3 regions of the Mesorhizobium sp. WSM1293 genome follow, and region 3 is predicted to be linked to each of the others. Evidence: predicted binding sites of a transcription regulator. Region 3 holds the regulator's gene; each other region holds the start of a gene.

Region 1 (2,268 bases), on a different contig from region 3:
GCGTCTCGATCAGCACGTCGGCCTGGCCAGTGAAACCGTTTTCAGCCGTCAGCGGTCCCTGGCCGAAGACGATCGGCAGCCATTCGACCGTGCCATCTTCGGCGAACCTGGCGACATGCAGCGTACCATCATCGAGCAGGTCCCTGTTGGCGGCATGATCGTTCGGATCGAACGCGGCCTTGGTCACGAACTTGTAGACATAGTCGAAGCGCTCGTCGTCACCGAGATAGAAGACGACGCGGCCGTCCCTGGCGACAATCGATTCGGCGCCCTCATGCTTGAAGCGGCCCATGGCGGTGCGCTTCCTCGGCGTCGAGGTCGGGTCGTTGACATCGACCTCGACGATCCAGCCGAAGCGGTTGGCCTCATTGGGCTCCTTGGCGAGGTCGAAACGCTCGTAATGCGCCGCCCATTCATAGGCGCCTTCGGGAATGCCGAGACGCTTGTAGTTCGCGGCTTCCTTGTGGCCTTCCGGCAACTCGCCGGAGAAATAGCCATGGATGTTCTCCTCGGCCATCACATAGGTGCCCCAGGGCGTGACGCCGCCGGCGCAATTGTTGAACGTGCCGAACACCTTGGTGCCGGACGGATCGGCATTGGTCTTGACGCGGTCATGGCCGGCAACCGGACCGGACAGCGCCATTTCGGTGTTGGAGGTGATGCGGCGATTGAGCTTGCCGTCGCGCACCACCTGCCATTTGCCTGATGCCTTGCGGATCTCGACGATGGTGCCGCCGTGAGCTGCCATCTCGACATCGACCTGCTCCTTCGAGAGGGGTGCGACTTCGGCCGACTTCTTGCCGTCCTTCTCGACGATCTTCACGATGCCCGGGAACATCAGATGCGGATTGGTGTATTCGTGGTTGACCACCAGCAGGCCATGTTCGGCCGAGCCGTCGATGGGGATGTAGCCGATATAATCGTTGTTGTAGCCGAACTGTTTCGCCTGGGCCTCGGCCGACTGTTTCGTCGGGTCGAAGTCGGGCGAATCGGCAAACAGCGGATCGCCCCAGCGCAGCAGTACATCGGCATCGTAACCCGGCGCGACGTGGTGCTTGTCGTCGATGCCGGCCTCGAGTTCGTCGAACGTGAAGGCCGAGCCTTCAGCGGCCCGGGCCTCGTCGGCGCTGATCAGCGCCAGCGGGCTGACGGTGGCGACGATGGCCGAGACAGCCAGCGAACCCTTGAGGAAGCCGCGGCGCGAGAACCGCGCGGCGATGATCTCGCCCATGGTGCGGTTGTCGGAAGCGTTGATGGCCGGGCCGTCGTTTTCCTCGAGCAGGCTGGTGCGGAATCGGGTGTCGGGGGAGCGAAGGTCAGTCATGGCTTGCCTCTGGCTGTTGGATTGGCTGGAGCGTGGGTACCTGTTTGACCCCCTTATAATCGCCGGATCACATTTTCGTGACATCGGGAGACCTTTCAGACGCGACAGGCATTGCGCGCAGCGCTGGCTAAGCATTCCCGCAGACCGTGAACTGCTCCAGAATCGCCGGTTCGAGATGAAAGGAGACCTTAGGCGGCATCTTGGCCGCGCATCCTGCGACGGCGGACGACATCAGTCGTTTGCAAAAAACAGATCAACGGGCAACTGCACCCTCGACAAGTCACCTCCGCCGCCCCCGGCGGAGGTGACTTGATGTTCGGCGTCTGCGGTCGTCAGGCATCGGGAAAGCCAGTCTCCCGTTTAGCGATGGCGGTCACGGCGCCGTTCATGCGAAGCTAATGTAGCATATACTTGGGACTTTAGTCCAACCTTGCGCTTGCAATGGTCCTGGTTGACAACCGCAACGGTCGGAGGTCGCTTCCGGGCGCCGCGTCTTTCGGCAATGTTGGTTGCACTGCAACGTTGGGGTGGGGCGCGCCGGGCTCAGTCGTCGGAGATCAGAATGCACAGATCGGTCACGACCCGTTGTTGCCGGCTGGCGCTCAAATCGGCAGCGGCGCTGGTGTTGACGATTGCGCCCTATCAAATTGTCCTGGACGGCTCCGTTTCCGGCATCCACACCGCCAGCGCATACGCCGGCAAGGGTGGCGGCGGCAACGGTGGCGGTGGGGGCGGAGGCAACAGTGGGGGCGGCAACGGCGGCAATTCCGGCGGAAGCAATAGCGGGAACAGCGGCAACGGCAATGGGAATAACGGCAGCGGTAATAGCGGCAACAACGGCAAATCAGGATCCAATCAGGGTAAGAGCGGGAGTCATGTCAATGCAAAGACCGGTGACAAGGTCGACGTGACCGGCAACAAGATCACAGTCCGGCATCCCGACG
Region 2 (2,268 bases), on a different contig from region 3:
GCGCAGGAACTGCACCACCACATCGAAGGATTCGTAAGGGTGATGGACGACGATGTCCTTCTCGCGGATGGCGGCGAAACAATCGCCGCCATGTTCGCGGATGCGCTCGGGAAAACGCGGATTGTAGGGCGTGAATTTCAGGTCGTCGCGGGGAACGGCGACGATCTCGGAAATCTGGCTGAGCGCCAATGGACCGGTCAAGACGCTGATGCGGCTGGACGACACGCCAAGCTCGCCGGCGACGAAATCGCGCAATTCGCCAGGCATCAGCCTGTCGAATTCGATGCGGATCACCGATCCGCGCCGACGCCGCTTCAGCGCCGTTTCGAACAGGCGCACGAGGTCCTCGGACTCCTCCTCGACCTCGATATCGCTGTCACGGATGATGCGGAACGTGCCGGAGCCCTTGACCTCGTAGCCGGGGAAGAGCTTGCCGATATAGAGGCCGACAGCCTCTTCCAGCGGGATGAAGCGGACATGATGCTTGCGGTCCGGCAGACGGATGAAGCGCTTCAGCGCCACCGGCAGGCGCAGCAGCGCGCTCATCTCCTCGCCGTTCTTGCGATGGCGCAATTGCAGCGCCATCGAGAAGCCGAGATTGGGGATGAACGGGAACGGATGCGCCGGGTCGATCGACAGCGGGGTCAGCACCGGGAAAACCTGTTCCTGGAAATGGTCTTCCAGCCAGATTTTCTCGTCCTTGGTCAGCGCATCGCGGGTGATGCTCTCGATGCCTTCCTTGTTGAGCAGCACGGTGAGCGCCGAAAGGCTCTTCTGCTGATCTTCCTGCAGCCGCTCGACCTCACGCAGCAGCTGTTCGAGCTGCTGTTCGGGGGTGCGGCCGTCCGGGCTCTTCAGCGTGATGCCCTCGCGCACCTGGCCGGCAAGACCGGCAACACGGACCATGAAGAACTCGTCGAGATTGGCGGCCGAGATCGACAGGAAGCGGACGCGCTCCAGCAGCGGGTGATTGAGGTTCAGCGATTCCTCGAGAACGCGCCGGTTGAACTGCAGCCAGGAAAACTCGCGGTTGACAAACCGGTCAGGGTTGCCGCCTTCCGGGCGAGCCACCTCGACATCCACGAATTCGTTCTGCACCGGCTTCAGTTCGTTCATGATTCCCGCTCTTCCACACCCGCTCAAGCCGGCTAGCCAGTCACTCTAGCGACCCATGGTCCCTCCCGGAAACCGAAATCGGTTTTCGGGTCATGGGTTAACCGGCTTAACTTATCCTCTGACAGGCTTTTGCGACAGTTTGATTTCATCGAACTTGCAAAGAGGCCTGATATGATCCAGATGCAGACGAGACTGCGTTAAGGAGACGACGATGGCAGGCGGTTCCATTCCCCATTTTCAGAACGATGCGGGCTATCCGGCAATCGACATCGGCGTGAAGGAATTCATGTGCACGGGCGCCAATCCGCCTTTCGACCACCCGCATGTGTTTCTGGACATGGGCGACGACAATGAAAAAGTCTGTCCCTATTGCTCGACGCTCTACCACTATTCGCCGAAGCTGAAGGCGACGGAAACGCTGCCGGCCGGATGCATCTACATCGAACAGGCCGCCTGAGCCTTTCGCGACCAGCCCGATGAACGACACGCGTTCCCGGCAAATTGTCGTCGCCGGGGCCGGTGTCGCCGGATTGACCGCAGCCCTTGCATTCGCCTCGCGCGGCTACGCGGTTCGGGTGTTCGAACAGGCGCAGCGCCTGGAAGCTGCCGGCGCCGGCATCCAGCTCTCTCCAAACGCGACGCGCATCCTTCGCCAGCTCGGCGTGCTCGACCGGCTGCTGCCGGCAGCTGTGCGGCCGCAAGCCGTGGTGTTGAAGAAGGCCGCGACCTTGCGTGAACTGGCGCGCGTGCCGCTGGGGCAAGCCGCCGAAACCCGCTGGCAAGCACCCTATCTCGTCGCGCACAGGGCCGATCTGCAGAGCGCATTGACCGCGCGCGTTGCCGAGGTGCCGGATATCCATCTCACCACCGGCGCGCGCATCGGCGACGTTGCCTCCGGCCCGCATGGCATCACGGCGACGGCCGAGATCGACGGCAAGACGATCGAGGCGGAGGGCTTCCTGCTGGTCGGGGCCGATGGCGTCTGGTCGTCGGTGCGCCCACTTGTCGACTCGGCCAAGGGGTCGGCTTCGCCAAGAAACCGTTTCTCCGGCGAACTGGCCTGGCGCGCGACCATCGCAGCTGATAGCGCCGCGGGGCAGAGCTTTGCCGCCATCGGCGCCAGGGACTGCGTCACCACCTTCCTGCATCCCG
Region 3 (2,268 bases):
ATGGGTGAACATACCGTTGCATCTTTCGATGAGGATCTGGAGCAGATCAGCCAGCTGATCCGCGACATGGGCGATCTCGCCCGCTCGATGGTCGGTGGCTCGACCAGGGCTTTGCTCAATTCGGACAATGCGCTGGCGCAGCGGGTGGTTTCCGACGACGCCATCATGGATGCACGCCAGCGCGAGCTGGACGATCGTGCCATCACGCTGATCGCCAAGCGCCAGCCAATGGCCAACGATCTGCGTGCGGTGGTCGGTTCGATCCGCATGGCCGGCGACCTCGAGCGCATCGGCGACCTTGCCAAGAACATCGCCAAGCGCGTCGGCACTGTCGGGCTGAGCGTCACGCCGCACGACCTTTCGCATTCGATCGACGCAATGGCGCAGCTGGTGCTGATCCAGGTGCAGGGGGTCGTCGACGAGTATGCCGCCGCTGACGCGGCAGCGCTTGCCACGCTCAGAAACAATGATGAACGCATCGACGTCAAATACACATCGGTGTTCCGCGAACTGCTGACCTACATGATGGAAGATCCGCGCAACATCACGGCGTGCACGCACCTGTTGTTTTGCGCCAAGAACCTCGAGCGGATCGGCGACCACGTGACCAACATCGCCGAAAATGCCTATTATGTTTTGACCGGCACGCAGTTGCCAGCCAATCGTCCGAAGCAGGACGAGACGGCAATGTCCGCGCCAGCGGCATGACAGGGGTGACCAGCCGATGATCGCGCCACGCATCATGGTGGTGGAGGATGAGGAGCCGCTAGGCGTGCTGCTCCGCTACAATCTTGAATCCGAAGGTTACCAGGTCGAAGTGGTGACGCGCGGCGACGAGGCCGAAATCCGGCTGCAGGAGAACGTTCCAGACCTTCTGGTGCTCGACTGGATGGTGCCTGCGGTTTCCGGTATCGAACTCTGCCGCCGGCTAAGGATGCGTCCCGAGACCGAGCGGCTGCCGATCATCATGCTGACCGCGCGAGGCGAGGAAAGCGACCGCGTGCGCGGCCTCTCGACCGGTGCCGACGACTATCTGGTCAAGCCTTTCTCGACGCCGGAGTTCATGGCCAGGGTCAAGGCACTGCTGCGCCGGGCCAAGCCGGAAGTGCTGTCCAGCGTGCTCAAGGTCGGCGATATCGTGCTCGATCGCGAGTCGCACCGCGTCTATCGCAAGAAGAGCGAGATCCGGCTCGGGCCGACGGAATTCCGCCTGCTTGAATTCATGATGCGCCATCCAGGCCGCGTGTTCTCGCGCAGCCAACTGCTCGACAATGTCTGGGGCGAGACGATCTACATCGACGAACGCACGGTCGATGTGCATGTCGGCCGGCTGCGCAAGGCGGTCAACAACGGCCGCATGCCCGATGTCATTCGCACCATCCGTGGGGCGGGTTACGCCATTCGCGAGGACTGAACTCCCTCGTTTGAACTCACGCCACGTTCTTGCCGCCGAGACCGGATCTCGCCTGCACGCCCGGCGCAAAAATCTCCTGATCGACGAAGATCAGCGCCCGCATGGCGCAGCCTTCGCGGATCAGCGGCAGTTCGTTCGGCTCGGTGTCGAAGGAAATCGACATGGAATGCTGGCCGCCGGCGGTCTGGGCAATCGCTTGCCGCAATGCCGGCTCGATCAGGTCGAAGGCGGCAGCGCTGACGCCGACCATGGCGACCGGCGCCGGATCGATCAGCGCAAACAGGCTGCCGAGGCCGTAGCCGAGCGCTTCGCCGGCCTTGCGATAGGCTTCCCGTTCGGGCCCGTCCCTTTCGCGGGCGGCAGCAGCCAGGGCGCGCATGTCGGCGTCGCTGACATCGGCGACGGGCTCTGCATCCTCGCCCATCTGCCGCGCGTTGCGCCAGATGGCATAATTGCCGGCATAGGCTTCGACGCAGCCGCGCCGTCCGCAGCGACACAGCGCGCCGTTCGGCCGATGGATCATGTGGCCGAATTCGCCGCCCGAGGAATGGGTGCCGGTGAACAATTCGCCCTTCAGCACCAGCCCCATGCCGATGCCGTGCGACAGGAGGATGGCGATGAAATCGTCGCGGTAACGATCGGGGTCGCGCCAGCGCAGCGCCACCGCCATCATGTTGCAGTCGTTCTCCATAATGGCGGGGATGCCGAACTCCTCTTCGAATATGTCGGCGAAGGCGATGTCGGTGTGCGGCGTGATCGGCGACCACAGCATGGCGCGGGCACGGGTGTCGGTGATGCCCTGGACGGCCAGCGCGATACGGGCGATGCTTCGCACGTCCAGGTCGGGATCTTCC

What was found. Region 3 encodes PhoB, which activates phosphate uptake and scavenging genes when phosphate is short. Its sites were predicted from a motif close to TGTCATNNANCTGTCAT; they were not measured.
Region 1: the regulator PhoB is predicted to act here: its motif matches at 1,391-1,407, upstream of M729_RS0107675 (PhoX family phosphatase).
Region 2: the regulator PhoB is predicted to act here: its motif matches at 1,248-1,264, upstream of M729_RS0126060 (RNA degradosome polyphosphate kinase).

What each region holds. Positions count from the first base shown of each region.
Region 1 covers NZ_AZUV01000004.1:428,574-430,841, reverse strand. The annotation lists gene M729_RS0107675 (PhoX family phosphatase) at 1-1,324, opposite strand, end outside; gene M729_RS0107670 (hypothetical protein) at 1,887-2,268, shown strand, end outside.
Region 2 covers NZ_AZUV01000028.1:21,002-23,269, forward strand. The annotation lists gene M729_RS0126060 (RNA degradosome polyphosphate kinase) at 1-1,116, opposite strand, end outside; gene M729_RS0126065 (zinc-finger domain-containing protein) at 1,328-1,573, shown strand; gene M729_RS0126070 (FAD-dependent monooxygenase) at 1,593-2,268, shown strand, end outside.
Region 3 covers NZ_AZUV01000023.1:44,487-46,754, reverse strand. The annotation lists gene phoU (phosphate signaling complex protein PhoU) at 1-708, shown strand; gene phoB (phosphate regulon transcriptional regulator PhoB) at 725-1,414, shown strand; gene M729_RS0124360 (ROK family protein) at 1,431-2,268, opposite strand, start outside.